Regions from separate parts of the Pseudoalteromonas sp. XMcav1-K genome, predicted to be linked through region 3. Evidence: predicted binding sites of a transcription regulator. Region 3 holds the regulator's gene; each other region holds the start of a gene.
The links. Region 3 encodes sigma-54, which starts transcription at its own class of promoters, with help from an activator protein. Its sites were predicted from a motif close to GTTGGCACGNNNNTNGNNT; they were not measured.
Positions count from the first base shown of each region.

Region 1: a site for sigma-54 is predicted at 3,759-3,777, ahead of glnA (glutamate--ammonia ligase). Genes of this name have one in related genera too.
Region 2: a site for sigma-54 is predicted at 7,997-8,015, ahead of fliE (flagellar hook-basal body complex protein FliE). Genes of this name have one in related genera too.

Region 1 covers NZ_JBIPJE010000031.1:40,023-51,118, forward strand. Annotated here, with positions in the region: gene glnG (nitrogen regulation protein NR(I)) at 1-370, opposite strand, end outside; gene glnL (nitrogen regulation protein NR(II)) at 370-1,446, opposite strand; gene ACHSBP_RS04845 (DUF4124 domain-containing protein) at 1,547-2,077, opposite strand; gene glnA (glutamate--ammonia ligase) at 2,303-3,709, opposite strand; gene typA (translational GTPase TypA) at 4,171-5,997, shown strand; gene ACHSBP_RS04860 (phospholipase A) at 6,241-7,245, opposite strand; gene ACHSBP_RS04865 (succinylglutamate desuccinylase/aspartoacylase family protein) at 7,354-8,466, opposite strand; gene ACHSBP_RS04870 (PLP-dependent decarboxylase) at 8,469-9,674, opposite strand; gene ACHSBP_RS04875 (2,3,4,5-tetrahydropyridine-2,6-dicarboxylate N-succinyltransferase) at 9,674-10,414, opposite strand; gene dapA (4-hydroxy-tetrahydrodipicolinate synthase) at 10,427-11,096, opposite strand, start outside.
Region 2 covers NZ_JBIPJE010000051.1:109,977-121,072, reverse strand. Annotated here, with positions in the region: gene ACHSBP_RS20415 (porin) at 97-1,248, shown strand; gene ACHSBP_RS20410 (cytochrome c) at 1,261-1,800, shown strand; gene ACHSBP_RS20405 (MerR family transcriptional regulator) at 1,871-2,284, shown strand; gene ACHSBP_RS20400 (heavy metal translocating P-type ATPase) at 2,386-4,629, shown strand; gene ACHSBP_RS20395 (cupredoxin domain-containing protein) at 4,641-4,994, shown strand; gene ACHSBP_RS20390 (P-II family nitrogen regulator) at 5,009-5,356, shown strand; gene ACHSBP_RS20385 (DUF2933 domain-containing protein) at 5,346-5,681, shown strand; gene ACHSBP_RS20380 (isoprenylcysteine carboxylmethyltransferase family protein) at 5,674-6,309, shown strand; gene ACHSBP_RS20375 (hypothetical protein) at 6,322-6,744, shown strand; gene ACHSBP_RS20370 (cation transporter) at 6,755-7,126, shown strand; gene ACHSBP_RS20365 (hypothetical protein) at 7,174-7,521, shown strand; gene ACHSBP_RS20360 (DUF5676 family membrane protein) at 7,561-7,821, shown strand; gene fliE (flagellar hook-basal body complex protein FliE) at 8,054-8,362, shown strand; gene ACHSBP_RS20350 (recombinase family protein) at 8,500-9,075, shown strand; gene ACHSBP_RS20345 (P-loop NTPase fold protein) at 9,087-10,847, shown strand; gene ACHSBP_RS20340 (hypothetical protein) at 10,849-11,096, shown strand, end outside.
Region 3 covers NZ_JBIPJE010000037.1:2,626-13,721, forward strand. Annotated here, with positions in the region: gene mlaD (outer membrane lipid asymmetry maintenance protein MlaD) at 1-511, opposite strand, end outside; gene mlaE (lipid asymmetry maintenance ABC transporter permease subunit MlaE) at 522-1,301, opposite strand; gene mlaF (phospholipid ABC transporter ATP-binding protein MlaF) at 1,294-2,103, opposite strand; gene ACHSBP_RS07565 (calcium/sodium antiporter) at 2,266-3,249, shown strand; gene ACHSBP_RS07570 (KpsF/GutQ family sugar-phosphate isomerase) at 3,259-4,221, shown strand; gene kdsC (3-deoxy-manno-octulosonate-8-phosphatase KdsC) at 4,218-4,790, shown strand; gene lptC (LPS export ABC transporter periplasmic protein LptC) at 4,790-5,341, shown strand; gene lptA (lipopolysaccharide transport periplasmic protein LptA) at 5,343-5,861, shown strand; gene lptB (LPS export ABC transporter ATP-binding protein) at 5,858-6,583, shown strand; gene ACHSBP_RS07595 (RNA polymerase factor sigma-54) at 6,662-8,158, shown strand; gene hpf (ribosome hibernation promoting factor) at 8,181-8,468, shown strand; gene ptsN (PTS IIA-like nitrogen regulatory protein PtsN) at 8,470-8,925, shown strand; gene rapZ (RNase adapter RapZ) at 8,941-9,789, shown strand; gene ACHSBP_RS07615 (HPr family phosphocarrier protein) at 9,805-10,077, shown strand; gene mgtE (magnesium transporter) at 10,201-11,096, shown strand, end outside.

The DNA of each region.
Region 1 (11,096 bases), on a different contig from region 3:
TAACGCGTGTGTTGGCGCGACATGCGCTTTCAACAAGTGAAACAGCTTCATTTAAATCAAATGGCTTTGCTAAATATTCAAATGCCCCTTTTTGGAAAGCCTGTACCGCTGAATCGAGATCGGAGTGGGCGGTCATAATAATCACCGGCAAGCCTGGATTTTGCTCAACAATATTTTCAAGCAATGACATGCCATCTTGGCCTGGCATGCGCACATCTGAAATCAGTACGGTTGGTTGATCGTATTCAAGCGCAGAGGCTGCCGCTTCTGCACTGGCGAATGATTCGGTATTAAATCCTGCGCGCTTAAGTGCTTTTTCTAGTACAAAGCGAATCGAAGCGTCATCGTCAACTAACCAAACGGTTTTCATTATGGCTTCTCCATAGACAGGGGTAGATAAATATTAAATTCGGTGTGACCTGGCCAACTATCACATTCAATATAGCCTTGATGTTGGTCAATAAGCGTTTGTGCAATGGCTAGCCCTAAACCTGAGCCGCCGTCTTTGTTGGTGACCATAGGAAAAAATAGGGTTTCTTTTAGCGCTTCATCAATGCCCGGGCCGTTGTCGATAACTTGAATGATGAGGGCATTTTTAAATGCTTTGTTATGTAAGCGTACATGGTGCTTAACTCGAGTTTTTAACGTTATTGTGCCAAGCTCAGCCAGTTTATTGAGTGCATGTTGCGCATTTTTAACAATGTTGAGCAACACTTGCTGAATTTTACCGTTATCGATAAATACATCGGGAATACTCGGATCGTAATCTTTAACGAGTTTTATTTTGTGTTGATTGTCTAACAAGCTTAGTTTTATCACTGACTCTAAAGTTTGGTGAATATTTATCCACTCTTTGTTTGGAAGCTGGTTTGGCCCAAGTAGTCGGTCAACAAGCTCAGTGAGACGATCGGCTTGTTCGATAATTAAATTGGCGCATTGTTCGCGTTCTTGCTGATCGCTCTCATATTGTAGTAATTGCGCTGCACCGCGAATTCCGCCTAGCGGGTTTTTGATTTCATGGGCGAGGCCACGGATTAAATTACGCGCTGCACTTTGTTGGTGCATTTGATGTGAAGCCTGATCATGCTTGAGCTCTTGATTGAGTGAACGGCATTCAAGCAGCATTAAAAGCTGGTTATCTAATTCGACGCGACGCGCAGAAAGGCTAATGGTTGCATGTCGACCATCGTTAAATACCACATTGGCGCGATGTTGAACACAGTCGTTACCACTGAGAAAGGTATTTTCTAAGATTTTATGTAAATCAATCGAGTGATAATGAAATAGTTGTTTAAAATTGGTTGTGACAATGCGTTTGGTACTGATGCCAAATAATTCGCTTGCGCTGGTATTTGCGTAGTGAAGTTTAAAGTCACCATCGACTAACAATACACAGCTTGTAAGATTTTCTAGTAGTTTAATGTAGCTGGATAAGTCTTTAAGCATCATTGCACCATTTTAGTGCGCTATTTTAATTAAAATCAATGTAAATTGATGTTTAATTAGAAAAAGCAAGAAGCGTTCCGCAATGAGCGTATTTAGAGAGTTATTTTGCGATACTGCTTGCGCGGTGCATAAAGAAGGTGATTTGCTCGCTGGTAGCAACAGTATTGCCTTTTTCATCAAATAGTTGCGCTTGTATTGTATGTGCGCCGCGGTCTACATTACGCATTACAAAAACCGATTTGGATTGCGGTGGGGTGTTGCGTTTGCCATTAAATAATAGCTGTACTTTATATTTGGGATTAAAGCTTGGTGTTATGCGAATAGAAACATGGAGAGAACCAGTGTTATCACGAATCGTTTCTTCATGACTTGGCGATACAATCTCAACACCGTATTCTATTTTTTTATTGGGGTCATCCGGTTTATCAAAGATGGATGTATCCGCTTTTTTCATGCTGGTTGCTTTATCGTCAGCTAAAGAGATCACTTTTGCACCCGGACGTTTCGTATCTGAGAATACTAAAACACCGTTTTCATCGCGCCACATATAAATTTCTTTCGCAGTGGCGTTTGTTACTGGAAGTAACATGATAAAAATTAAAAGTGATAGCAGCGCGCTTTTAAAAGCCACATCAGCTCCTTGCTTAGATATGTTATTTTTTATTTTAGTACTGAACGAAAAAATTCGCCTGTTTTACAGACAAACTAGTTATAAAACACCTAGCGAAACAATATGATAAGGTTCAGATGGTACAAATGTATAATATATATATTTATTTTTCCACAAAAAAAGCCCGCAGAACGGGCTTAGGAACACACATTGAAACAATAAATTGATTCTGGAGGCGTGAAATTATTACACGCTGTAGTACATTTCAAACTCAACTGGGTGAGTTGTCATGTTTAATTTTTCTACTTCTTTCGACTTAAGTGCGATGTAAGCATCGATTAAGTCGTCAGTGAATACACCACCTTGAGTTAAGAACTCACGGTCAGCATCAAGTGCTGCAAGTGCTTCGTCTAATGAAGCTGCAACAGTTGGGATTTCAGCTGCTTCTTCAGCTGGCAGATCGTATAGATCTTTATCCATTGCTTCACCTGGGTGGATCTTATTTTTAATACCGTCAAGGCCAGCCATTAACATTGCTGAGAATGCTAAGTATGGGTTAGCTGTCGGATCTGGGAAGCGAACTTCGATACGACGTGCTTTTGCAGATGGTACTACTGGAATACGAATTGATGCAGAACGGTTACGTGCAGAGTATGCAAGCATTACCGGAGCTTCAAAACCAGGTACTAGACGCTTGTATGAGTTAGTTGACGCGTTGGCAAATGCATTGATTGCGCGAGCGTGCTTGATAATACCACCGATGTAGTAAAGTGCTTCTTCAGATAGACCGCCGTACTTGTCACCAGCGAAGATGTTTTGACCATCTTTAGCAAGTGATTGGTGACAGTGCATACCTGAACCGTTATCACCAACAATTGGCTTAGGCATAAATGTAGCCGTTTTACCGTAAAGGTGAGCCATGTTGTGAATAACATATTTCATTTCTTGAATTTCGTCCGCTTTGATTACCATTGTATTAAAGCGAGTTGCAATTTCGTTTTGACCAGCTGTTGCTACTTCATGGTGGTGAGCTTCAACAACTTGACCTAATTCTTCTAGCACTAGACAAGTAGCTGAACGCCAGTCTTGTGATGAATCTACTGGTGCTACTGGGAAGTAACCGCCTTTAACACCTGGACGGTGACCTGAGTTGCCGCCTTCGTAGTCTTTGTCTGAGTTCCATGACGCTTCTTCAGCATCGATTTTGTACATAGAACCAGACATGTCAGTTTTGTACTTAACATCGTCAAATAGGAAAAACTCTGGCTCAGGACCGAAAAGTACAGTATCTGCGATACCAGTTGAACGCATGTATTCTTCTGCGCGTTTAGCAACAGAACGAGGGTCGCGCTCATAACCTTGTAGTGTTGAAGGCTCTACTACGTCACAACGTACGATTAGTGTTGCTTCTTCAGCAAAAGGGTCTAGTTTAGCTGAATCTGCATCTGGCATTAATACCATGTCTGATTCGTTAATGCCTTTCCAACCAGCAATTGAAGAACCATCGAACATTTTACCATCTTCAAAGAAATCTTCGTCAGCTTGGTGATGAGGAATAGAAACGTGCTGCTCTTTACCTTTTGTATCTGTGAAACGTAGGTCAACAAACTTAACGTCGTTTTCCTTGATAAATTGTAAAACCGTATGTGACATGGTGTCCTCCAACCGTGTGTTGTTTTTAATTGTGAAATCGCTGTCTATAAAGCGGCTTTTGTGCCAGTTTTGTAACTCAATGAATATTAATGTTTTTTAGTAAGCTCGATTTACTTTGCACCATTTTGATGCACCAAAAAGATCCCTGCTTGCACTGATGTGGTGCGCGATAAAGTCTAGAAAACACGGCTAAAATCGCAAGGTCAAAATCGTTTTTTTTAAATAAACCAGTAATGTGACAAAAATATCGCAAAAATCAGCTATTTTTATTCTGTCTAAACTTTCATCTGTCACAGTAATAGGGGATAATATGCCACTTTTTTGCAGGCGCAGACCCTTTTGAGGTCATCATTAAGATGACATAAAAGGTGTTTAGCTTAGATTTTTAGCGGGCTTTGATGGGTATTGTGCCTATTAGATAATCCGTAGCTTCTATCCAGAGCACTAACTTGAGTAAAAATATGAGTATCGAAAAATTACGTAATATTGCGATTATCGCGCACGTTGACCACGGTAAAACAACACTAGTTGATAAGCTACTTGAGCAATCAGGTACATTAGAAACACGTGGCGGTAATGAAGAACGTGTAATGGATTCAAATGATATCGAGAAAGAGCGCGGTATTACAATCCTAGCTAAAAATACAGCAATCGAGTGGAATGACTACCACATTAATATCGTGGACACTCCGGGACACGCTGACTTCGGTGGTGAAGTAGAACGTGTTCTTTCAATGGTTGATTCAGTATTACTACTTGTTGATGCACAAGAAGGTCCAATGCCACAAACGCGTTTCGTAACGCAAAAAGCATTCGCATTAGGTCTTAAGCCTATCGTTGTTATCAACAAAATTGACAAGCCAGGCGCACGCCCTGATTGGGTTATGGACCAAGTATTCGACCTTTTCGATAACTTAGGTGCAACTGATGACCAGTTAGACTTCCAAGTTATTTACGCGTCAGCAATCAATGGTTGGGCAACATTAGATCTAGACTCACCGTCAGACAACATGCAACCTATGTTTGAAGCAATTGTTGATCAAGTAGAAAAGCCAGATGCCGATCCTGAAGGCGCATTCCAAATGCAAATTTCACAGCTTGACTACAACTCATACATCGGTGTTATCGGTGTAGGTCGTATTAAGCGTGGTACGGTTAAAGTTAACCAGCAAGTAACAATTGTTGGTGCTGATGGTTCTAAGCGTAACGGTAAAGTAGGCCAGGTACTTACTTATTTAGGTCTTGATCGTCACGAAGCTGAACAAGCGCAAGCTGGCGACATCATTGCAATTACAGGTTTGGGTGAGCTTAAAATCTCAGACACAGTATGTGATGTAAACCAAGTTGAAGCACTTCCTGCACTTTCTGTTGATGAACCAACAGTAACCATGACGTTCTCTGTAAATACTTCACCTTTCTCAGGTCAAGAAGGTAAATTCGTTACTTCACGTAACATTCTTGAGCGTTTACAAGCTGAACTAGTTCACAACGTTGCACTACGTGTTGAAGAAACAGATAACCCAGATAGCTTCCGCGTATCAGGTCGTGGTGAACTTCACCTAGGTATCTTAATCGAGAACATGCGTCGTGAAGGTTACGAGCTTGCAGTATCTCGTCCAGAAGTAATCCTTCGCGAAGTAGATGGTCAATTAGAAGAACCATATGAAACAGTAACAGTTGACGTTGAAGAAGAGCACCAAGGTTCTATCATGGAACAACTTGGTCTGCGTAAAGCTGAAATGACTGATATGGCACCAGATGGTAAAGGCCGTATCCGTATGGACTTTATGATGCCTTCACGTGGTCTAATCGGTTTCCAAACTGACTTTATGACACTAACGTCTGGTTCAGGTTTAATGTACCACACGTTCGATCACTACGGTCCTCACAAAGGCGGTAACATTGGTCAGCGTAAGAACGGTGTACTTATTGCTAACGCAACAGGTAAAGCGCTTACTAACGCACTATTCAACCTACAAGACCGCGGTAAACTATTTATCGGTCACGGTGTGGAAGTATACGAAGGTATGATCATTGGTATTCACGCACGAGATAACGACCTTACAGTTAACGCACTTAAAGGTAAGCAACTTACTAACGTTCGTGCATCAGGTACTGATGAAGCACAAAACCTTGTGCCACCAATCATTATGTCTCTTGAGCAAGCGCTTGAGTTTATCGATGATGATGAGCTAGTAGAAGTAACGCCTGAAAGCATTCGTATTCGTAAGAAACTTCTTACTGAAAGCGAGCGTAAGCGTGCTAGCCGCGAAGCGAAAAAATCGTAATAGCGATTTCGTTTTGTAATAAAAAAAACCAGCCTAGGCTGGTTTTTTTTATGTTTGAAATTTAACGAAATGCTCTGATACCAATTCGCTTAAGTAGCTAATCATCCTAGCGGGCTAAATATCATGCTAACTGCGTTAGAATTTATCAATGTAGAACAACTACATAAGAAAAATTCCGCCTTGTTACCATTTCATTTATCCAGCGCTATCCCTGATCACATAGTTAACAGAATTGGTATGAAATTATAAAAAGTCAGTTAATAAAATACCTACACCAAAGCGTTCAATGTGTTGGTTGTAATCAATTAAACTTTCGCCATAACCATTGTAATATTGCGCGTAACCTCGTAAACGACCCCACGCAGGGAATGACCAATCAAGCTGCACTGCACCTTTGTTATCTGACTTTAAGTTGTTGCGTAACATTACGGTAAATTCATGTTCTTCATAGCGATAAATCGTTGCAAACTCAAAGTGTCCCATGTAGTCATCAATATCTGGGTTATCATCACCAGTTGGGTCATCTTCGTTGCGTCTTTCTTCTTCAGGGATGCGGTACCAAGGCCTAAAGCTAAACACAAAGCCATCTTGCTCCCAAAACAGGTTCGCATAAATTCGATTCCATGAACGTGAAAGTGGAATATTTCGGCCATTTGATTGGTGTTCAAAACCAAGCACTATGCCCATTTCGTCACCCCATAAACGATTTTCATCGTCCAGTAAATTCATCCAAAATACTTCGGGTTGATAGTTGGTTTCTCGAAATGGCGATGAAATATCATTATTGTAGAGTTGCCAATACGACTGCATGGTAAAACCAAAATAAAATGCTTGGTCGATATCAGACTTAACTTGGTATAGCGGCACTTTTAACGACAGCTGAAACTTAGCTTCTAACTCATCTAAAGGCGCACCTTTTAAGTTAGGATCGCTTTCTGCAGGCGTGTTCTTTGGGCGATCCATGTAAGTCACAGGTAGAATATAGTTGCGATTATGTGGCGTAATTACATTGGGATTGTTGGTGGTAACTTTTTCTCGGATAACGCGTTTATCAATTGCCGACATGTCATCCATATCTGTTATTTTCAAACACTTTTTCTTAACTTCAGCAAGTGTTTGCGAATCATCGCCTGCAGCAAGTTCGTTAAGAATACATTGCTTGGCGAGTTCTTTTTCAGAAGGGTCGTCGTTTGCAAATGCAAGCGAGCTGGCCAGTGAGAGTATTAAGCTAGAAGCTAAAAGGCGCATTAATTATATCCCTAAAATGAGTGAGCTTTTATTATAACCATTTTAGAAACATAAAAAAGGCGGCATATTTGCCGCCTTGTGCCCCAAAGGGGACTTCTCACGCAACTGTTACAATTCAAAGTAGTTTGTAAAAAATTTATAAAGCTCAGTGCCTTGATTTACGCTGGCTGACGCAAAGTGCAAAATTGCTATGCCATCTTGCTCTAGGGTAATTTCATTTAGTGGCTGTTCAGATAAATAGCGTTCCATACGTAAAATTTTGGCAATGGTATCGCCTGCTTTTACGTGGCTACCGAGCGCTGCTGTGTATTCAACCATGCCACCCATGGGCGCGTAATACGCAAGATAATCATCTAAATAACAGGCGTAGCGGGTAATGGCTTGTGGCTGGTAATGAGAATCTTGTAATGCTTCTTTATACGTTAAATAGCTTAGTATGCTGTTTGCATCGTTAGCGGCTTCTGTCAGGTCAATCTTTTCTTGTGAACCTAGCTCAACGGTAAAGGCTTCCACTAAAACGGGAATGTCGCGACCTGTTTTTTTATAGGCTTGGCTTAGTTGCCACCATGGACAAAAATTCGCTTCGTCCATTGCGCCATCAAATTCATTTGGAATAAGTAACACATGCTCAATATCAAAATAACGGGCACTGTCTTTAGCATATTCTGGGCAATATAAATGCTTCGCTGAGATTGGCCCTGTGTGTAGGTCGAGCACAATGTCTGCCTGATGCGCTAATTTTTGTAAGTTTAAAGCAATTCGCTTACCCGTATTGAGTGCGTAACTTGGCCCTTCTAAAATTTCGGCAGTTGCATTTATTAGGCGCGATTTAAACGCACTTTTAATTGTTGCGATATCAGCATCCTGATATTCCACAACAAAGCCATCGACCAAAGCCGAGTGGTTTTGATACATACGGTTCCAGTTGGTACCCGTAATTGGATCAAATCGTCCTAGGGTAAACTCTCCTGACTTTTGGTTGCAACCAATTGGGTTTGCATAAGGCACTAAGGTAATGTTTGATGCCAACGTCTCGCGCTTCAGTTTTTCAAGTAACTGATATATCACCGCGTTGCCTTGTACTTCTGCACCATGCATATTGGCTTGAATATACACATTTGGCCCTGTGCCGTTTCCTTTGAGGCGATAAACCGGAATAGTCAGCGGTAAGCCGTTGGCAATTTCACCAACTTGAATGTTTTCTTGGGTGATTAGGTTCATAGTTACCTCAAGTAATAATCAGCGCTTTCGCTTTGTCTGACACATGTTACGACGCCATTTTTTACGACAAATTCTGCGGGTAATTCATGGCATAAAAAGTACGGCATACTTTCAGTAAAGCCATACGCGCCACATTGGGAAAAAATAAGCCAGTCAGTGTCGTTAATATCGTTGGCTAATTCAAACTCGCCTAAGCTATCTAGTGCTGTACAAAGCGGTCCGTGCACTAAATAGGGTTTAGTTTTGCTGTCTGTTTCACGCAATAACTCCGCAGGGAATGCCTGATTGGTAACCGCAGGGCGTAAAATGTGGTTAATGCCGCCAGCAACAATAAGTTGATTAGCACCGTAGTTTTGCTTTTGTTCAACGACAGGATTGGCATAAAAACCCACTTCGCCAACCGCATAACGGCCGAGTTCCATCCAAAGCTCTTCGCAACCTACCGAGTGCTTTATTGTTGCCAATGCATCTACTAATTCCTGCCAGACAAGCTCTGTGCTTGATGTGCAATAAGGAATGCCTAGGCCGCCGCCTAAATCTAAAATACGTAGATCAAATCCGAGTTGCTTACTTAAACTTTGTAATGGTGCAATCATGGCACGCCAAAGCTCAGCTAGCTTCTCTGTGCTGAGCATATTGCCCCACTGAAAAATATGTAAACCAGCAAAGTCGAGCGCTGGGTAATCGGCAATATTCAACGTGGACCATTCGTCACAGCCAAGGCCAAACGGTGTTAAGCTATCGCCACCAAGAGGATTCTTTTCACTGTCTGGCCAGCGCAATTGCACTCGCAATAAAATGCGCAGGGTTAGGTTATGTTCACTAGCAGCTTGGTTTAACCAAGCCACTTGGTTGTGACTTTCAGCGACAAAGGTGCGAACACCTTTATCGAGAAAGTGCCGGATCTGCTTTTTCGATTTTGCAGGTCCAGTGTTGAGCACACGTTTTGCGTCTATGCCTTGGGCTAAAACTTGGTTTAGTTCACCGCTGCTTGCTACATCAAAGTCAAAGCCACATTTATCTAACGTTTGGATAATCGCTGAAAGCGGGTTTGCTTTTACTGCGTACCACAGTTTCACCACATTTTGTGATGTAAGCTGCGTTAGATGCGCTTCTAGCTTATCTAAATCGTATAGATAAAATGGCAGATCTGTTTGTTGGCAAAGCTCTGCAAGTAATTGACGTTGTGGTGTGCTCAAAAAGCTCATTAACGTAAAGCCTCTTCCAGTTCTAATGATGCATCGCTTTGTTCATCACGATATTTAACGATAAGCGCACATGACATGCTTAAGCCTTGCTCGCGGCCCCATTCACTTGATGAAGGGCGTGAACCTGGAATAACAATCGCATTTTCTGGAATTGGTTCGCCTTTTTCTAAAACGCGCTCATTTACACAGTCATAAACAGGAATAGTCGCAGAAAGACGCACGCCAGGTGCTAGTACCGCACCTTTTTTAACTACAACGCCTTCAACGATGACACAACCTGCGCCGATAAATGCATCATCTTCAATTACTACAGGGCTTGCGCCAACAGGCTCTAATACACCGCCAATTTGCACTGCAGCACTTAAATGTACGTTTTTACCAATTTGAGCGCATGAGCCTACTAATGCATGGCTATCAACCATAGTGCCGGTATCGATGTAAGCGCCAATATTCACATAGGCTGGTGGCATAATCACTGTGCCGCTTGCAACATAGGCACCTGGGCGAACACTCGTACCACCTGGCACCATGCGTACACCTTCTTGTGCAGAAAAGCCGCGTACAGCAAGGTTATCTTTATCTACAAAACCACCTGGAAACTCAGTGTTAGTACCATTTTTGAAAACATCTAAAATGCCTTTTTTAACTTCAACGTTCGCGTGCCAGTTACCATTTTCATCTTGGTTTGCTGCGCGTAAGGTGCCGTTTTCTAGGTTTTTTAATAGTTCTTGCCAGTTCATAGTACTTCTCTCTTAATTCCAAGATAAAATTGTTTGATTAGCAGCGAGAATTGCTGCAGGTGATTCCAGCTCATGATGGGTAAGCGGTGGACGTAAATTTGGGGTGTTGAGCTTGCCTTGTTGGTGCATTAGCACTTTTACCGGCACAGGGTTAGCTACTTCAAATAAGCTATTTACCGCGTCGCTCCAAGTAGTAAACAGGTTTGGTGTGCCTAAAAGCGATCTGCGAACAAACTCTGCGGTTTGTTTAGGCCATGCGTTAGCAGCAACCGATACTAAACCTTTTGCGCCAGCTTGGGCAAAATATGGCATTAAGGCATCATCGCCACTGTAAATAGCTACATTAGGATTGCTGCTTCTAAATACTTCAAATTTACTAATGTCACCACTAGCTTCTTTTAAAGCCCATAAGTTAGTGTGATGACTTAATGCGGATAACAGTTCAGGAGCAAGTGCCACGGCGCTGCGTCCTGGCACGTTATACAACATGCAGGGAAGCTCTGTGGCACTAAGTAATGCATCAAACCACTGAATTTGGCCTTTAATGCCGGGTTTGGCGTAAAGTGGTGAACCTAGTAATAGTGCGTCAATCGGTTGTTGGTTACAGAATTCTAACCACTCAAGTTGTTGCGGTAAGTTGACCCCGCCTACAGCAACCATCAAAGGTACCGTCGGTGATAAG
Region 2 (11,096 bases), on a different contig from region 3:
CTTTTTTCGCCAGTCCCATCAAAAATAGAACGATTTATTCATTGGTTTAAATAACCAACTGTTTTGAACAATTAGCACAATATTTTGGGAGGCATGATGAACATGCTCAAATTATTGCCATTTGCAATAGCTACCGCTGTTGCGAGTGGGCAACTCTTAGCGAATGAACAACAAAATAATAGTCGCTTCGCGTTAGCGGGGTATGGAGACGTAAAATACGAAGAAAGTAAATTGATGGATACTAGTGCATTCAGCGCACGATTTGTACCTATATTCTTGTTTAGTCTCAGTGACAAAATGCATATAGAAGCTGAAACTGAAATCTCAGTTGATGAAAATGGGGAAACTGAAATTGAGCTTGAATACGCTGATCTTCATTATTTTCTTTCTGATACAACGACTTTTACCGCAGGTAAATTTCTACTCCCATTCGGCCAGTATGGACCGAATCAACACCCTAGTTGGATAAATCGCTCAGCATTTTCTCCCGGTATTTATGGCGGGTTAGGTGGTCATGGTGGTTATCAACCTATGCAAGGTTTGTTACCGGTGATGAGTGATATTGGCGTTGGCATTCAACACATTATTCCGTTGGGTAAAAACCAAAAAATATTTTTTGACGCATATGTGACCAATGGACTAGCTGCCGAGGCTACACATGGCGATGAAGAAGGTGATCATGCTGAAGGGGAAGGCGAGCATGAAGAAGTTGATGATCATGCTATGGAACTTCCTGAACTAGCGTTTGAAGCAACGAGTGCGGATAACAACTCTGACAAAGCATTTGGGGGTCGTATTGCGTATGCCTTTCTTCCGGGTATTGAGGTTGGCGCTTCCTATTACACGGCAAAATATGATGATGATGAAAAGCTAGGATTTACAGCAACTGGTTTTGATATTAACTGGATTGGTAATCATTACATCGTCAGAGGGGAATACATCAAAACTGCAACCGATGCCCTTGAAGAAGATGAACATGAAGAAAACAAAGTGATCACATTTGACCGCAATGGCTGGTATCTCCAAGCAACTTTTATGGCAGGAAAAATGTTCAATGTATTACAAGGAACCGATTTCGTCGTTGAATATGCTGAGACCAATAAAATTAACGAAGCAGAGCGTTGGGCTTATGGCATTAATTACTGGTTAGACAGTCGAGCAGTCATTAAGGCGACATACGAAGATACAACTGTTCACGATGGGGAAGACGACAAGCGCTTCGCTATCCAATACAGCTATGGCTTTTAAGGGGATACCTAGATGAAATCAATTATTCAAATATTATTGGTTGCCAGCTTATATCTTTTGTCTGCTTTTAGTTCTTATGCACAAGAGAAAATTTCCGGTGCAGAAGTGATCAATAACAACTGTGCAAGATGCCATAACGCTCGCGCTGTTCATGAATTCTCAATTCCAGAATGGAAAGTCATTATGCCGCATATGCGAGAAAAGGCGCATTTAACAGGTAAAGAAACGCAAGCTGTTCTTGAGTTTTTGGAGCTAACTAGCCAAAGCGTACCTTTGGCAAAAAAAGTAGCGCCAGAAAACCCCATAGCGCCTGATGGAAAGCAATTATTTACTCAATTTGGTTGCCAAGGTTGCCATTCATTTAAAGGTGATGGTGGCACAGTTGGCCCAGCGTTAGATGAAACGATTAAAAACAAAGGGATCGGCTTCTTTATCAATAAGCTTCAAAACCCTCAGTTTAATAACTCATCTTCACCTATGCCTAAAATGCCGCTAAACGAGCAACAGATAAAAGCAATAGCGGAGTACATTAAATCATCAGGAAACGCTTGACCTGTGTCTTAGACACAGGTCTAAGCTGTAGGTGAAAGTGCAAACTTAGGCGAAAAACTAAGGAGTAAATATGAAAGTAACAGAGCTGGCAAAAAGTCTTGGAACGACTGCTGATACGGTGCGCTATTACACGCGATTGGGACTGTTAAAACCTGCTAAGTCAGTGAACGGCTATAAGTCTTACTCGAATAAAGAGGTATCGAGACTTAAGTTCATTTTAAGTGCCAGAAACCTTGGTTTTTCCGTTGCTGATATCAAGCAAATTCTTAATGAATCTGAAGATGGTAAAAGTGCGTGCCCATTAGTCAGAAGCCTGATCAAAGAGCGGCTTGAAGAAACAGAAAAACAGTTTCAAGCAATGTTGGCACTTCGAGGAAAAATGTCTTTAGCTCTTTCTCAATGGGAAGAAATGGAAGACAAAGCACCGACTGCAAACATGGTTTGTCATCTCATCGAAAACTTTGAGCAAATTAAAACGGCATAGGAGGAAAAATGGTGGCTACTAAAACAAATATCAAAACTGAATCAGGCTGTTGCTGTCAGGCAAAAGCTCAATCTTCTTCATGTAAAAGTAAGGAGAATACGTTGGAGAAAGTATCACATAACCAACAGCTCATCATAGAAGGAGCTGGGTGTGCTAGCTGTGTAGGCAAAATTGAAGGGGCGTTAAAGGCAACGCTTGGAGTCGTCAGTGCGGAAATGAATTTTGCTGATAGGACTGTAACAGTTTCTGGGACAGCTAAGACAGAAGATTTGATCAAAGCTGTTGAGTCTGTGGGGTATAACGCGAAGCCAATTGATGATAGCTCGGCAACAGATGCGCTTGACGAGAAAGAGGCGGCGGATTGGGCATATTACAAAAAGCTAATGCGCGATACGTTTATTGCCCTTTCACTCGGCGTTCCTTTGATGATCTACAGCATTGTGGTTGGAGAAATGACGGTTGAAACAAACCTTGAACGCATGTCTTGGCTGGTTGTCGGCATTTTAACTTTTGGTGTTATGTATTTTTCAGGTAAGCATTTTTATGTTGGCGCTTGGAAAAGCTTTAAAAACCACTCCGCTAATATGGACACTCTAATAGCTTTAGGAACAGGTACAGCTTGGGTGTATTCGATGGTTGTCGTGTTTGCACCTGACGCCGTTCCATTGATGGCACGGCATGTTTATTTTGAAGCTACAGCCATGATCATTGGCTTAATTGATTTAGGTCTAGCATTAGAAATAAAAGCCAGAGGTAAAACCTCTGAGGCCATTAAACGTCTTATCGGCTTGCAAGCCAAAACAGCAACCGTGGTTCGTGACAACAAAGAGGTTCAGATAGGTATCGAACAGGTTTTGCTTCATGATGTTGTGAAGGTAAAGCCGGGTGAAAAAATTCCCGTCGATGGTGTAGTATTGGAAGGGCACACCTCTATTGATGAGTCCATGTTGACAGGCGAACCGATGCCTGTTGAAAAAGCCGAAGAAGATGAGGTTGTCGCTGGTACTTTGAACAAATCAGGCATGATTTTATTTAGAGCCACACGCGTTGGTAAAGACACGGCGCTTGCGCAAATCATCAATATGGTGAAACGAGCACAAAATTCAAAACCGCCGATTGGCCGCTTGGCCGATGTTATTTCAGCTTTTTTCGTGCCTGTAGTGATGATCATCTCTGTGTTAAGTGCGCTAGCATGGCTTAACTTTGGACCTGAGCCAGCAATTGCTTTTGCCATCGTATCAGCAACCACCGTACTCATTATTGCCTGCCCATGTGCTTTGGGCTTGGCAACGCCCATGTCTGTCATGGTCGGAGTAGGAAAAGCAGCAGAAGCCGGAGTGCTTATTCGAAACGGTGAAGCACTACAAACCGCCTCTAAAATCACTGCCATGATTTTAGATAAAACGGGCACTATTACTGAAGGAGCACCTAAGGTAACCGATATTGTCTTAGCAAAAGCCACTGACGAAAAAGACGTGCTACAGCTTGCAGCAAGTTTAGAAAGTGGCTCAGAGCACCCCTTAGCGCAAGCGATTGTTGAAAGTGCATTAGATAAGGATATTGAGTTACTAAAAATTGAAGCGTTTAACGCCATTACGGGTTTTGGTGTAGAAGCAAACTGCAACAATAAAGCCCTGCTTTTCGGAAACGATAAACTAATGAAGTTAAAAGGCATAGACCTCACTGGCTTTGTTGAACAAGCGCAGTCTTTAGCCAAAGAAGCCAAAACACCTATGTACTTTGCTGTAGATGGTGAACTTGCAGCAATCATTGCAGTTGCAGATCCTATTAAATCAGACTCAATCTCTGCTATCAAACGACTTCAGGCTAATGGTATACGCGTCATCATGTTAACGGGTGATAACAAGGAAACCGCTGCCGCTGTTGCCAAAAAAGCGGGTATTAGTGAGTTTCTTGCTGAAGTGCTGCCAGAAGATAAAGCCAACAAGGTGAAAGAGCTACAAGAAGGCGGCGAAATTGTTGGTATGACAGGAGATGGCATCAACGATGCTCCTGCGCTAGCGTTAGCCGATGTTGGCTTCGCCATAGGCACAGGGACTGATGTAGCTATCGAAAGTGCTGACATTACCCTAATGCGTGGTTCACTTCATGGCCTTGCTGATGCCATAGCGGTAAGCAAAGCTACTTTACGAAATATAAAACAAAACTTGTTTGGCGCGTTTGTCTATAACGTAGCCGGGATTCCTTTTGCTGCGGGGATTCTATATCCCTTCTTTGGCATTCTGCTTAGCCCTGTAATTGCAGGAGCTGCAATGGCGTTTTCGTCATTGACTGTAGTGTCAAATGCAAATCGACTTCGCTTTTTTAAAGCAAAAGAGAATTAAGGAGAAACACGATGATGTTAATTAACTTATTAGGCTTAGTGTTAATCGCACTGATTGTTTGGTGGTTTTGGCTATACAAACCCAATAAAACAATTGTTCAAGATAATGAAGTACTCATTGAAGTGAAAGATGGTGTGTATTCACCATCCTTAATCCAAGTGTCTGCTAGTCAACCTGTCACCCTGAAGTTCATGCGCAAAGATCAATCACCCTGTGCTGAAACAATGCTTATTCCATCATTAGAGATAAGCGAGCAGCTTAAATTAAATGAAATTACTCAAATTACCTTATTGAACTTATCAGCGGGAGAGCATGAGTTTCATTGTCAGATGCAAATGTATCGCGGTGTTTTAAAGGTTGTTTAGGAGGGGTTATGAACATGAAAAAAGTGACAGCCATTTTTGATGAAATGGTGTTAACACGAGTAGAAGAGGCACTACTTTCACATGGCTATAAAGGCTTTACCATTCATAAAGCAACAGGCAGAGGTGCATATGCTGATACTTACAACAGAAATCACTTATCAGCACATATAGTAATGACCATTTATGTTGCTTTTGATGATGCTGAACATGTTGCTGAAGTTTTGCTCGATGCTGCGCATACCAACATTGAAGGCGAAGGATTAGTTAGCATCTCTCCTGTGGATAATCTCTACTGGATAAATTCTAAGTCTGAAGCTTCAAAGGAAGATTTAAGGTCAATAGGAGGCCAATATGAAAAATGAGCACCCTAAATTTTGGTCAACACCTACGGGTTGGGCTGCATTGGTGCTTATTGCCGCAGCCACCTATTTTTTAATCTTTGAACATGGACAGCATGTACTGCAATTTCTTCCTTATTTGATTTTATTGCTATGCCCGTTGATGCACGTATTTATGCATGGCAGTCATGGCAAACATGGCCACGATCATTCACATGCGCCTGATGAGAAAAAGGAAGAGAGCTTTCAAGAACTAACGGATAAAAATGCTGCCTATCGCGATGGCTACATACAAGGCTTAGAAGAAGGACGTAAGGAATCACATAAAAAGGAGAAAAGTGATGAATGAGACATATGATTATGGCTTATGGTCAATGGTGATACTGAACTCTGCAATTTTTATCTTTTTTGCCTTTAGTTTTGTCAAACCAAAAACATCGACTGATTGGCGAAGTTTAGGAGCGTTCTCCGCCTTTATTGTCGCCCTATTTACTGAAATGTATGGCTTTCCTTTAACTATCTATTTTCTATCGGGGTGGCTGACGGAGACCTATCCAGAAGTAAACTTCTTTGCGCATGAAAATGGACACTTATTGCATACTTTCTTTGGTTTTGAAGGTGATGCCCATTGGGACCCATTTCATATAGCGAGTATGGTGTTTATTGTTGCAGGTTTCTTTATGTTGTCTTCAGCATGGAACGTATTGCATCACGCGCAAAAACACCATCAATTGGCTACTACAGGATGGTATGCGAGGTGTCGTCACCCACAGTACGTAGCTTTCATTCTAATCATGTTTGGCTTTTTATTGCAGTGGCCGACCATCCCGACACTTACGATGTTTCCAATCTTAGTCGTTGTTTATGTCAAGCTAGCCAAACGCGAAGAAGCACAAGCGATTGCAGAGTTTGGCTCTGAGTACCGCAGGTATATGGAATCGACACCAAGTTGGATTCCAAATTTTAATAAAATGTAGAAGGTAAAAATTATGAAAACATTAGGTAAATCAATTCTATTTTCTGGCTCACTGATGGTAGCCACAAGCTCATTTGCCCAAGATCATGACCATAAGCATGAAAGTGTGAACAAATATGATATGCATCAAGGCATGGAGATGTCACACGAAAATATGGAAAAAATGCATAAAAAGATGATGGAAATGAAAAAAGAAGTTTTAGCAATTAAATCTGAACAAGACCCTGATAAGCAACAGCGAATGATGCATCAACATAGACGTTCAATGATGAAAATTATGCAGATCATGCATCGAGATATGGAAGACAAACCTATACATAAACAAATTGCAATGGCTGAACATCATCTGGAAATGATGGAAAACATGATGCCGCAGATGAACCGGAAAATGGAAGAAATTAAAGATAGCAATCAACAGCATTCACACAAACATTAGGAGAAAAATTATGAGCGATTTAGATCATAGAGTTGGCGTTAGAGAGCAGAATTTAGTTGTTCGAAATCTAAAGCTTAGCAATGTCACAGAAGAAAGCTGTGACGAGTTAGTAAAAGAAATAGATCAGCTTTTTGGTATAGATGAAGTTAGTTACAACATCAAAGAAGGTGAAATACACCTTGCCTATGATGCCGCAAACGTAAGCCTTGATGGGATTGAGGAGGTAATCCGTAAGTATGGCGCAGATGTTCATGATGATTGGTGGACACATACTAAAGAAAGTTACTATAAATTTGTTGATCAGAATGTTAAAGACAACGCTGCTCATAAACCGTGGAGTTGTCACAAAGTTCCTCCGGGTGCAAGCCGGAAAAATAAGTAAGCTTACGAAAAGCTTGCTCAGTTAATAAGTAAGATGAGGAGAAAATGATGAAAACATCCAATATGAAAATTCTACTTTTATTTGTATTTGGTATCTTTCTAGCGGGTTGTTCCAATACTGCGTTTTATCACAAAAATATGATGAGGGGTCAAGTGGTTGAGCAGTCTACTGATCGAACTCTGATTTGTATTGGTGCCAAGCATGGCGCAGAGGTTGGGCAAAAATACAGTGTTATTAGATTCCATGAAAGAATGGTATTGAGTGAAGGTGAAGATCCCTACACTATCGAAAAGGTAGGAACGGTACAAATTACTAAAATTGTGAATGATCACTTCGCTACGGTAAAACTACTATCAGGTGATATTGCAGCGAAAGATATGGTGGAGCTTGAATAGTAATTAAGTGGTGGCGCAAGCCACCACTGGAGAATAACGATGAAACTTAATGAGAAAGCTTTTGCGTTGGCTTGTGCAGCCGCCTTTGGCATTGTTTGGTTGGTTTGTTCAATGGTGGTAATTATGCTGCCTGATATGATGTCTAGTATGACGGGCAACATGTTGCATACTGACTGGAAAATTCTGGGCTGGCAGATGTCCTTTATAGGAGTATTTATTGGTGGATTTTTTTGGGTGTTATTTGCAGGTGTAACAGGGGGAATTGTAGCAAAGATTTACAATAACCTGAATTTGAAATAGTAGTCACATTTAGATTGGTGGAAATAATTAAATTAACAACAGCGAACCCATTTAATCAATCATTAATTGAATGACGCTAAGCAAGAATGAAAAACTTTTTTCAGTTTGAATTTGAAGTCTAAGGTGTGACTTAAACACACCTTAGTTTTTGAATTATAAGGTAAAGTTTATTTTCTTTGGCACTCAATTTGCAGTCTTAGTGAGAGACAATTAATTGACGAAGAGTATATTTATGCTTCATATCGAAAACACTTTAATTAGCCAGCTCCAAAACTCATCTGTTTATAAATCGAGCTTAGAGGAACAAAAAACTAATAATAATGAGTTCTCTAAACTACTTATTAAAGCGATTGACAATGTAAATGAATTGCATCAAAAAGCAGGTAAAGCGACAAAAGAATTCGAGTTAGGGACAACAGACATTAGTTTAGCAGAGGTTATGATTGCAAGATCAAAAGCAGGAGTTGCTACTGAAGCCACTATACAAGTTAGAAATAAAGCAATAGAAGGGTACAAAGAAATTATGAATATGGCTCTATAAACTTTTAGTATGTTAGAGTAAACAACTAGAATTTATGATAGAAAGTCATCGTTTTATTTCGTTCATGTACGAAATTGTTAAGTGGACTTTCGTTCATGTAATTGTTATGGTGTACGAAAGGTATAGGTTTCGTACATATGAAAGTTGGTTTTGCACGAGTTTCGACTCAAGAACAAGATTTACAAGTTCAACTGTCCAAGTTGGGCGCTCATGGCTGTGAGAAAATATTTCAAGGGAAGCAAAGTGGTGCTTCGATTAAAAATGATGAGAAGTTAAAAGATCTCATAAATTTTATACGAGAAGGCGATGAAGTAATTGTTACTCGCCTTGACCGGCTTGGCCGATCATTAAAGACTATTCTCGAAGCAATTGAAAGTATTCATAAAAAGGGAGCGTGTTTAAATATCATCGACGGCTCTCTCAATACTAAAAATGATAATCCATTCTCGACGGCGATGATCAACCTTTGCGGAGTCTTCGCTCAGCTTGAGCGGGATTTAATAAAAGCCAGAACAGCTGAAGGTCGTGAAGAGGCTAAGGCTAAAGGCAAACATATGGGGAGAATGCCTGCTTTGTCTGATAAACAAGCGAAGGAATTATATAAAGATAAATTAAATGGTGAATCGATTTCTGCATTAGCAAAAAAATATTCTGTTAGCCGCCCTACGGTTCACAGAACTATTAAAAGAATGGAAAAGCAAAATAATAAATAAAGGGAGATGTTATGTGGTCTGACAAAGAATCAAAAATTGATTTCTTAAATTTTAATGAAGCGGCTGAGTCGATTAAAGACCTTATAACAGAAAAGGAATTAATGCCTATTAGCGTCGGTGTCTTTGGTGATTGGGGCGCAGGAAAATCTACTATTCTTGAACTTACCAAAGCATCTTTGGAAACTGATGAACAAGAATATATCCAAGTACATTTTGATGCATGGACTTTCCAAGGGTACGATGATGCTAAAGCTGCGCTATTAGAAACAATCGCATCTACTTTAGTTAAAAAAGCAGCAGACGATAAAAACCTAAGTGCAAAAGCAAAAGAGTTTGCTGGACGAATAGATAAGATCAGACTGATGGGACTACTTATGGATGGTGGTGCAGCATTAGCTGGTATACCAACTATAGGTGGTATACAGAAGATCATGGGACTATTCAGTGGTGGTGACGATGGTGAACTGGATGTTGATGATGTAAAAGGTGCTGTCGATGGCGCTAAGGATGTCGCGAAGAAAAACAAAGGTTTGATCAAAGATAAGAAATCATTCTCACCTCCTAAAGAAATTAAAGAATTCCGAAAAGCATATTCAGATCTGCTAAAGGAGTTTGATAAACCACTTATTGTCTATGTCGATAATTTAGATCGCTGCTCTCCATTTAATGCCATTTCAACACTTGAGGCGATCAGATTATTTCTATTTCTACCAAATACCGCATTTGTTATTGCCGCCGATGAAGACATGATCCGCTTGGCTGTGCCGGAATATCACAAAGGTGCATCTCAACGACATCAAACTGATTATTTAGACAAGCTTATTCAAATTCCTGTGCATGTACCAAGACCCGGCGTTCTGGAGATAAGGGCATATTTAATGATGCTTACTGCTCAAGACCACGGCGTTACCGATGCTCAATTAGAAACGATAAGATGTGCCCTTGAAGAATCATTAAGGCTGTCGTGGAAACAACCACAAATAACCATTGATGAGCTACTTCAAGATCACGCTATCGAAAAGCATTCAGAACTCAGAAGTAAATTTGTAGTTGCTGAGCAGTTAGCTCCACTATTAGCTGAATCTACAAACATTAACGGCAACCCTCGCATAGTTAAGCGATTACTGAACCAAGTGAAGATGAGAAAGAAAACGGCTCACCGTCGAGGTATGCAGCTTGATGAAAAAACCATCACTAAGCTGGTAATTTTTGAGAGGTGCTTAGGCACTCAGGCTACCAATAAGCTTTATGAATTAATTGATAAGGAAAAGGGATTCCCAACAGTATTGGCGGATCTCGAAAATTCAGAAGTTGAATTTGACGAAATTAAGTTACCTGAAGAGTGGAAGCTAGACCTTGCTTTTATTGATAAATGGTCAAAATTACCTCCAATGTTTACTGAGATGGATTTGACTCCAGCGGCATATCTGAGTCGAGAAAGCATTCCAATGGGCGCTGTAAATGCGGTAATGTCTGGAGCTGCTCAAAAACTTGTAGAAGAATTAATGAAGCAAAAGGTTAGGGTCAGTGGCGTTAACTCTACAGCTATTACCACAACACCAAAGGAAGAATATATGTCAGTCATGGATGGTTTGATTGAAAACTTTAAGTTGATTGGTGATTGGACCGAAAGACCAACAGGCATTTATGGAGCGGTACTACTTGCCAAGCAGGATGAAAAATGTTGCTTAAGTCTTCTTACATTTTTAAAAAGCTTGCCCCGTCAAAGATGGCTTAATCCAATTTTAAAAGAACTAGAGGGAGCTAAGTAATATGGGTACGTCCGCATCGTCAACAGGACCGAATAATAAGAGTCCGCTAATTCCATCTTGGGCAGAGCAAGGAGACCCCGTCACAATAGAACCTGCATCAGGTACTGATGGGGATGATCAAACTGGCTCTGATAATAATCAAGCTGATGATCAGAATGACAATAGCAATGATATTGACAATGACAAGGTTCAACAAGAAATCGGTGGTTCACCTACAGCAACACTGCCTCCAAATAGGTTTGCCAGTGC
Region 3 (11,096 bases):
CGTTACTTTGGTTAAACAAAAACTGACCAATAAGCTCTTCCAATACTAGAGCTGATTTCGTATCAGTAATAAAGTCACCATCTTTTAAAACCTTTACTTCTTCGAGGCCAAACATTTCACTTAGTTCATCCTCGCCATTCATATCTTTGTGCGCAATCACACCAGGGTTAATACCTAAATACTGCTCACCAAGAATGCCTGAAGTTAATATATTGACCGACGTAGTCTCGGTAAAATTGCTGTATTCTGTCGCAATTTTCATGTGCACAACAGGCACATAGTCCGTAGGATCCAAATTAATTGCTTCAACGCGACCCACTACAACACCACCTACCTTTATTGGTGAGCGCACTTTAAGCGAACCTATATTGTCGAATTTTGCAAAAAGGCTGTAAGTATCGCCGTTTCCACTCATGCCCGCATTCGCTACCTTAAGTGCCAGCATCACAATTGCTGCTATACCTAAACTAACGAAAAAGCCTACTAATATTTCAATTTTCTTCGAATTCATTTTTTACCCTTTACGCGCCAAACATAATTGCTGTTAGCACAAAATCTAATCCCAAAACTGCCAGTGATGACTGCACTACGGTTTCTGTTGTTGCTTTACTAATACCTTCAGAAGTTGGTACACAATCGTAGCCTTTATAAAGTGCAATCCAAGTCACAACAAAAGCAAATACCACGGCTTTAATTGCGCCATTTAGAATGTCTTTTTCAAACGATACTTGTGCCTGCATAATTGACCAAAAACTACCTGAATCCACACCAAGCCAATCAACACCAACAATATGTGCACCAAGAATCGCTACCGCCGAGAAAATCATCGCAAGTAACGGCATACTAATCATGCCAGCCCAAAAACGTGGCGCAATCACACGCTTTAGGGGATCTACAGCCATCATTTCTAAACTAGTTAACTGTTCTGTTGCTTTCATTAAACCAATTTCGGCAGTTAATGCACTGCCTGCACGACCAGCAAATAACAATGCCGTAACTACTGGGCCTAACTCTCGCAATAAGCTCAGCGCGACCAACGGGCCAAGGCTGTCTTCAGCACCGTAATCCACCAATACTGTGTAGCCTTGTAACGCCAATACCATGCCGATAAAAAGGCCTGAAACTAAAATAATAATCAGTGATAAAAAGCCAACCATATAAAGTTGCTTTATCAATAATGGTGTGCCCTTTTTGAAATTTGGCACACTAAAAATAGCGCCTAACAACATAATTAGCGCACGGCCTATGCCTGCTAGTGTGTCTAGTGTATTGCGGCCGATTGTTTGAATAGTATTAACCACGTTCGCTTCCCATTAATAAATCTTGGTCGTATGGCGCAGCATCAAAGTGGAATGGCACAGGACCATCAGATAGCCCTTGTAAAAACTGTTGAACTAACGGCGATTTTGACTGAGCAACCTGTTCAGGTGAACCTTCACCAATCACTCCTTTATCCGCTAAAATCACGACATGATCCGCAATACTCATCACCTCTGTCACATCGTGCGTTACCACCAAAGAAGTGATATTAAGTGTTTGGTTTAATGATTTGATTAACTTAACTAACACGCCCATTGAGATTGGATCTTGGCCCGCAAAAGGTTCATCGTACATGATTAATTCAGGGTCGAGTGCAATTGCCCGCGCCAGTGCCGCACGCCTAGCCATGCCACCTGAAAGTTCTGACGGCATTAAATCACGCGCGCCACGTAACCCAACCGCTTCTAATTTCATTAATACGATGATACGGATAACGTCTTCTGACAGTTTAGTATGTTCACGAAGTGGAAAAGCAATATTGTCAAACACGCTCATATCAGTAAATAAAGCGCCGCTTTGAAATAACATGCTCATACGTTCACGCGCTTGGTATAGCTCGCTGCGTGACATTTTCGGAATGCTTTCACCTGAAAACAAAATGTCGCCTGAATCGGGTTTCAGCTGACCACCAATCAAACGCAACATGGTTGTTTTACCAATACCACTTGGCCCCATTATCGCGGTGATTTTTCCTGTAGGAACGCTAAAGCTCATGTTTTGATAAATCACTCTATCGCCACGAGAAAAGGTAATGTCCTTTATTTCAACTAAACTTTGCGACAAGTCGCTCTCCTAGAATTAATTGCGCACTGTATTCTAAGCGTTTTAAAAATGTTGTGAAACCTATGAAAAAGTAAATATTTGTAATAACACTTACAAAAGCTGTGTTTTAAATCCAGATTTGATATTATTTGGTGTTATCTAAATTTTGGTTTTTATTCAATAATGTTGTTATCAATTGCTATTTTAATTGCAGGATTTGTCGGCTTAGTTTGGAGTGCGGATCGCTTTGTTTTTGGTGCAGCTGCACTGGCAAAGAACTATGGTATTCCAACATTAATTATTGGTTTAACAATTGTCGCGATGGGCTCATCGGCACCAGAGATGATGGTATCGGCGCAAGCGGCGCTTGCAAAACAAACAGACACTGCTGTCGGTAACGCGGTTGGTTCAAATATTACTAATATTCTGCTAGTACTTGGTATTACTGCACTGTTGCGCCCGCTGAGTGTGTCATCGAGTACGCTAAAACGTGAAATGCCAGTAGTAATGCTAGTATCCCTTGGTGCTTGGTACATTTTATCGGACAACTATTTAGCATTCGGTGAAGGCGTTGCACTGATGGTGAGTTTCTTCATTTTCATTGCTGCAGTGACCATTATCTCGGTAAAACAAAGCAAAGCTGCCAATGCCGAACACGATCCTTTCGTTGACGAAGCCTGCGACGAAGTGCCTGACAATGTACGCACACCGATTGCGCTTATGTGGTTAGTTATCGGCATGGCGATTTTACCTATCAGTTCACATTTTATTATTGAATCAGCAACCGACATTGCCAAACTATTTGGTATTAGCGATTTGGTGATTGGCTTAACTATTATTGCAATTGGTACCAGCTTACCTGAACTTGCGGCATGTGTTGCTGGCGTACTTAAAAATGAAGACGATTTAGCGCTAGGTAACATTATTGGCTCAAATATCTTTAACCTATTAGCGGTATTGTCGCTTGCGGGCATTATTAATCCATCAAGCGTTGATCCTGCAGTATCGAGCCGCGATATCTTAATTATGTTAGGTGCAACAGCAGCCCTTATTGCAATGAGTTTGAGTATTCGCGGTTCACGCCGTATTAATCGTGTTGAAGGCGGTTTGTTGTTAGCTGCCTTTTTAGGATATCAATACCTTATTTTCTCAACAGTAAGCGCTTAAGGCAAAGTCATGAACTTTATTGCTCGCGGTAAACGCGTTTTAGAAATCGAAAAAAATGCCATTGAGCAACTCGCTCAATATATTAACGATGACTTTAGCAATGCGTGTCAGTTGATGTATGACTGCAAAGGCCGTGTTATTGTCATTGGTATGGGAAAATCGGGTCATATCGGTAATAAAATAGCTGCCACGTTAGCAAGTACTGGCACACCCGCTTTTTTTGTTCACCCAGGCGAAGCAAGTCACGGCGACTTAGGCATGATCACACAAGATGATGTGTTATTGATGATCTCTAATTCAGGTGAAACCGCAGAAGTGATTAACCTGATCCCCGTAATCAAGCGCATTGGTGCAAAAATCGTGGGCATGAGTGGCAAGCAACACTCAACTCTTGCACAACAATCTAATGTGCATATTTGTATCGCAATTTCAGAAGAAGCCTGCCCTTTAGGGCTAGCACCTACAGCAAGTACTACTGCAACACTGGCGATGGGCGATGCGATTGCTGTTGCATTGCTTGAAGAAAAAGGCTTTACCGCCGATGATTTTGCTTTATCACACCCTGGCGGCAGTTTAGGTAAGCGCCTATTGTTAATGCTTAAAGACATTATGCATCAAGGCGAAGCATTACCTGTGGTCGCTGAAAACACAACGGTTAAAAACGCTCTGTTAGAAATGACAGCCAAAGGGCTTGGTATGACAGCAGTTGTCGACAATAACGGATTACTTTCAGGTATTTTTACCGATGGTGACCTGCGCCGGATTTTAGAACAACGCATTGATATTCACGCTACAGCTATTTCAGAAGTGATGACTAAACAGTGCACAACAGCAAATGAATCGATGCTTGCTGCTGAAGCCTTAAACATAATGGAACAAAAGAAAATAAACGGTTTGCTTGTAGTTGACCAGCAACAACAGCCAATTGGCGCACTTAATATGCAGGATTTACTTAAGGCAGGTGTTTTATGAGTTTAACTGCATCACAACAGCTTTTTAACGAATTATATGCACAAACTAGTGCTGACGTATTTGCAAAAGCAAGCAAAATTAAACTGTTAATTTGCGATATCGATGGCGTATTTTCTGATGGTCGCATTTACCTTGGTAATGATGGCGAAGAACTTAAAGCATTTCACACTAAAGATGGTTTTGGTATTAAGTCGCTTATCAATAGTGGCATACAGGTTGCGATAATTACTGGGCGCAACTCAAAGATTGTGGAAAACCGCATGAAAAGCCTTACTGTTCAGCATATCTATCAAGGGCAAGAAGATAAAATAGTCGCTTTTAATAACTTAAAGCACACGCTATCACTTGATAACGAAAACATTGCTTATATTGGCGACGATAGCCCTGATTTACCCGTAATGGAATTAGTAGGCTTTGCCGTAGCAACCAATGATGCTCATCCTCTGGTAAAACGCATCGCTGATTATAAAACTACCATGCTAGGCGGTTTTGGCGCTGTAAGAGAACTGACCGATTTAATTATGCTGAGCCAAGACAAAACACTCAGCCACGCAGGCAGTAGCAGCTAATGTCGGCGCGTATTGCACTTACTATACTTTTCACCATTGCCATGGTTTGGCTTTGGTTGCCTTACTTCTTTACTCCCAAAGAACCAAAACCGATTGTTGAAAACGTTGCCAGTATTCCTGATTACATTGCAACCGACTTAAAACAAACCAACTTTAATGAATCTGGTACTGTCAGCCATAAAGTGATGGCGCGAAAAATGTCGATGTATCAAGATTTGGGGTTTACCCACTTTGAAAAACCACAATTTACTATTTTTTCAGAACAAGGTGTGTGGCAGCTCACTGCCGATGAAGCCACGCTCTACAATAACGAAAAGCTCATTTTGGAACAAAACGTTATTGCCAAAAGTCTAACGCCCAATATCATGCTCAATACAATTGAAGCGGCAAGCGTAGAATATTTAATTAATAGCAAACTAATGACTTCTCAATCCGAAGTAAAAATGACAGGTCCGGGACTTGAAATTAAAGGACAAGGCCTCAATGCTAATTTAGAAGAGCAAGTTATTAAGTTAATAAACCATACAAAGACCACTTATTATGACCAATAACATGACGAAATTACTGTCAATCGCTGGACTAGCTGTCACTTTGTGTATCACAAGTGGACACGCTATCGCTGAGCAGATCAAACTTAAGCATCCACTTGAGATTGACGCCGATGAGCAAGCTGCTCGCTTAAAAGAAAATGTCGGTATTTTTCGCCATAATGTACAAATTAAGCATGGCAATATGACCATCACCGCCGATTACCTTGAAGCACATAAACGAGCAGAGTTAGGAGATAACCAGCAATTACTTATTGCCAGTGGTGATCCGGTAAAATTTAGTGCTGAACAAGAAGATGGATCAATCATTGTCGCAAGTGCTAAAAAAGTCACTTATGACGTGGCTAAATCATTATTTACAATGTCTGGTGGCGCTAAATTTCAACAAAATGGCGACATGATGTCAGCAGATACCATCATCTATGATCGCGCAGCTGAAACAGTGACGTCTAAAAAAGCTGAAAACTCAACTAACCAAGTAAAAACCATCATCAATACGCAAAATGAACAAGGCGGACAATGAGCACATTAATTGCCGAAAAGCTGGCTAAAAGTTACAAATCACGCCAAGTGGTAAAAAATGTTGGCTTAGAAGTGAAAGCTGGTAGTATCGTTGGTTTGCTTGGTCCTAACGGTGCCGGTAAAACAACGACGTTTTACATGATTGTTGGTTTAGTACCGAGCGACAATGGCGTTATTCGTATTGACGATAATGACATTACATTGCAACCAATGCATAGTCGCGCCCGTTTAGGTATTGGTTATTTACCGCAAGAATCGTCGATTTTTAGAAAGCTTACTGTGTATCAAAACATCATGGCGATTCTAGAGACACGCAAAGAACTTAATCGTGTGCAACGTGAAGAAGCGCTCGATGATTTATTAGAAGAATTTAACATTGGCCATATCCGAGATTCACAGGGTATGGCATTGTCGGGCGGTGAACGTCGTCGTGTGGAAATTGCGCGCGCATTAGCCGCAAACCCCAAATTTATCCTGTTAGATGAACCTTTTGCTGGTGTTGATCCTATTTCAGTGATAGATATAAAGAAAATAATTGAGCATTTGAAAAATCGCGGCATTGGCGTGTTAATAACAGACCACAACGTGCGTGAAACCTTAGATGTATGTGAAAAAGCCTACATTGTTTCTCACGGCGAATTAATCGCATCTGGCACAGCTGAAGACGTTTTAAACAACCAAAAAGTACGCGATGTATACCTAGGTGAACAATTCAGACTATAGTAATAGTTATAGGCCTTAAATTTGGAATTGAATTGTTAACTAGCGGCTTGAAATCGAAAGAAGGATTAGAATAACTACATGAAGCAATCTTTACAGCTTCGCCTTGGGCAGCAACTAACAATGACTCCACAATTGCAACAGGCTATTCGCTTGTTGCAGCTGAGTACGTTAGATTTGCAGCAAGAAATTCAAGAAGCGCTTGATGCCAATCCTTTACTTGAAGAAGACATTGACTACAGTGACGATAAACAAAACAACGAAAACACTGAGTCAAACAAAGACGAATCAATAAATAGCGATGATGTTGAAGCAGCGCCAAGCCAAAGTGAAATAGAATCAAGCGACGCACTTAGCAACGAGAATATTTCTGACGATTTAGCTATGGATGTGTCGTGGGATGATTATATCAGCGCCGCACCTGTTTCTGTCAGTAACGCCCCAGCTCCTGACAACGATACTGTGTATCAAGGCTCAACCAGCGAATCATTGCAAGATTACTTAATGTGGCAATTACGCTTAACGCCGTTCAGCGACACCGACGAGATGATCGCAACCACCATTGTTGAGGCGGTAGACGATTCAGGTTATTTAACACAAAGTAGCGAAGAAATTTTAGAAGCGGTACAGCAATCTGACGACCAAGAACAAATTGAACTAGACGAAGTTGAAGCTGTACTTAAACGCGTTCAACTCTTTGACCCTGTTGGTATTGCTGCTCGTTCGTTACAAGAATGTTTATTGATCCAGCTCAATCAGTACGACAAAAATACCCCTTGGCTAAACGAAACAAAGAGCGTAATCTCAAACCATATGGAACTTTTAGGATTACGTGATTATCGTACAATAATGAAGAAGGCTAAACTCAAGGAGCCTGAGTTAAAAGAAGTCTTAACATTAATACATAGCCTTAATCCAAAACCAGCTGAAAGCATCATAAAAGAAGAACCTGAATATGTGGTTCCCGATGTTTCAGTAAAGAAAATTAAAGGACGCTGGCGCGTTGATTTAAACAACGATAGCATGCCAAAGATCCGCGTGAATGAACAATATGCTGCGCTTACTCGCTCGATGAAATCAAGCACTGACAGCCAGTTTATTCGCAACCATTTACAAGAAGCAAAATGGTTTATTAAAAGCTTAGAAAGTCGCAATGATACTTTATTAAAAGTAGCCAATTGCATTGTTGAACAACAACAGGCATTCTTTGAATATGGTGACGAAGCAATGAAACCTATGGTTTTAAACGACGTTGCCGAAATGGTCGAGATGCATGAGTCGACTATCTCGCGTGTAACAACGCAAAAATACATGCATACACCACGTGGCATTTATGAGCTTAAATACTTTTTTTCAAGCCACGTTAGCACGGAAAATGGGGGTGAGTGTTCATCTACCGCGATTCGAGCACTGATCAAAAAGCTAGTTGCGGCGGAAAATCCAGCTAAACCATTAAGTGATAGCAAGATTACCGACTTACTAGCAGAACAAGGAATTAAAGTGGCGCGACGCACTATCGCAAAATACCGTGAGTCGCTATCCATACCACCGTCTAATCAGCGCAAGAGCCTGATCTAGACCAAATAGAAGGAAAATGCTTATGCAATTAAACTTAACAGGTCGTCACGTAGAAATTACTGATTCTTTAAGAGACTATGTCACTAACAAATTTGCAAAACTAGAGAGGCATTTTGATCATATAAATAACGTGCACGTTATTCTAGATATTGAAAAACTATCACAAAAAGCAGAAGCTACTATGCATGTTAACGGTGGCGAATTGTTTGCCTCTACCGAGCATCAAGATATGTATGCAGCAATCGATGGCCTGGTCGACAAACTAGACCGCCAAGTAATTAAGCACAAAGAGAAACTTTCTCGCCACTAAAATGAAATTAACCGATATTATTGCTGAGGACTGCGCTAAAACCGCGGTCCTTTTTAATAGCAAAAAAAGACTGTTTGAATTTATTAGCGACCTTGCCCATCAGCAAGCCCCTGATATTACTTCTCAAGAGTTTCTTGAAGCCTTGCTGCAACGCGAAAAACTAGGTAGCACGGGTATTGGTAAAGGCCTCGCCATTCCTCATGGCCGCATTGATGGCCTACAAAATACCATTGGCTTTTTAATTGTAAATCAGTCACCTATTCCGTTTGATGCCATCGACGATAAAGACGTTGATATTTTTATCGTACTGCTCATACCAGAACAAAAGTGCCAGCAACATTTGCAGACTTTAGCCACCATCGCTGATAAACTAAAAGATAAGCAGTTTTGCCGTCAACTACGTCACGCTGAAAATAATCATCAGCTATATCAAATCATTAGTAGTGAGGCGAGTTAACTAAGGGAGATGTAAGTGCAACTTATTTTAGTCAGTGGTCGTTCTGGTTCAGGAAAAACAGTCGCACTCAGAGTATTGGAAGATCTCGGGTATTATGTTGTTGACAATATTCCTGTTAATTTATTGCCTTCGTTGATCCGCTCAGTTTCAGATAAATACGACAAAATTGCAGTGAGTGTTGATGCTCGTAATATGACTAAAGAGCCAGAGGAAATAGAAGAAGTACTCGACTATTTACCTGGTTTTGCAACACCAACCTTATTTTACCTTGATAGCGATGACAGCACGCTAATTAAGCGCTTTTCAGAGACGCGCCGCTTGCATCCGTTATCACTGAATAATATCTCCCTTGAAGAAGCCATTGAAGCTGAGAAAAAGCTGCTCGATCCTATCGCCTCACAAGCGGATATCTTTATTGATACAACAGGCTTAAGTGTTCACCAACTTGCCGATAGCATACGAGAGAAAGTACTCGGTAAAAAATCAAATCAGTTAATTATCACGTTTGAGTCATTCGGTTATAAACACGGTATTCCAAAACATGCTGACTATGTTTTTGACGCCCGATTTTTACCAAACCCGCATTGGGAGCCTGCTCTTAAGCCATTAACAGGGTTAGACCAACCAGTGATCGACTTCCTTTCTAGCCAGCCTGTAGTTCATAAATTTGCATGGCAAGTGCAAACCTTTATTGAAACTTGGTTACCGCATTTAGAGCGTAATAACCGTAGCTATTTAACCGTTGCAATTGGCTGTACTGGCGGCCAGCATCGTTCAGTTTATTTAGCGCAAACACTGGCTGATAGCTTCGCCAAACACCATAAAAACGTAAAAGCCCACCATCGTGAGCAAGTAAACAAATAAGCATAAGCGACTATTATGTCAGTTGAAAAACGATTTTTAATCGAAAACAAGTTAGGGCTACATGCTCGCGCTGCAACCCAACTAGCAAAGCTCGCAATGGCATTTGATGCGAAAATTAGTTTATCCCAAGGCGGTAAAACGGCTGAAGCTGATAGTGTATTGGGTTTAATGCTGTTAGAAAGCTCGCAAGGTAAAGAGGTATTAGTGCGTTGTGAGGGTCCTGACCAAGATCAAGCGTTACTTGCCATAGGCGATTTAATTCAAGCTAAGTTTAACGAAGACGAATAAACAGCTAACTTAGTTAAAACATTTTTCTGCAATAATGCTACAATAAGTTAGACGTAAGTTAACTCTAATAAATCAAAGAGTTGCAATCATTCACTCCAACCTTCAATAAATAATAGGGTGAACATGCCAGAAGCACTAGAACAAGACTACTCACAAACACAACTACATGAGGTTACAAAAGCCCTAAGTAGCGGCATGTTTGTGCATGTTCGACGCATGTTAGCGCATATGCCACCGTGTGATATTGCTTTATTGTTGGAGTCTTCACCGCATAAAAGCCGTACTGTTTTATGGCAATTGGTTGACCCTGATCTGCAAGGTGAAACCTTAGAAGAACTTTCTGAAGATGTGCGTAACGGCATTATCGCGCAAATGGATCCTGCGCTAATTGCCGCTGCAACGGAAGAAATGGATGATGATGACCTTGCAGAAGTGTTACGTAGCTTACCCGATACCGTATACCAAGAAGTATTGGGCTCAATGGATAAAACAGATCAAGAGCGCGCGACATTTGTTTTATCTTACGAGGAAGAAACCGCGGGTGCTCTAATGAGTACCGATACCATCACGATTCGCCCTGATGTCACGCTCGACGTAGTTTTACGTTATTTACGCTTAAAAGGCGAATTGCCTGAAGGCACCGATGAACTTTACGTTGTCGATAAAGAAAATAAGTTTTTGGGTGATATTCAGCTTGCGACATTATTGACAAAAAGTCCGTTACTCACTGTACGTGAAGTGATGGATAATGAATCTGAAGCAATCCCTGTTAGTATGGGTGAGTCAGAAGTTGCGCAATTATTCGAACGTCATAACTGGATTTCAGCCCCTGTTGTCGACGAAGACAGCCAATTACTTGGCCGTATTACCATCGATGACATTGTTGATGTAATTCGTGAAGAAGCCGAACACAGTATGATGAGTATGGCGGGTCTTGATGACGAAGAAGATACCTTCGCTCCCGTTGTAAAAAGTACCAAACGCCGCTCGGTGTGGCTTGGCGTAAACTTAATTACTGC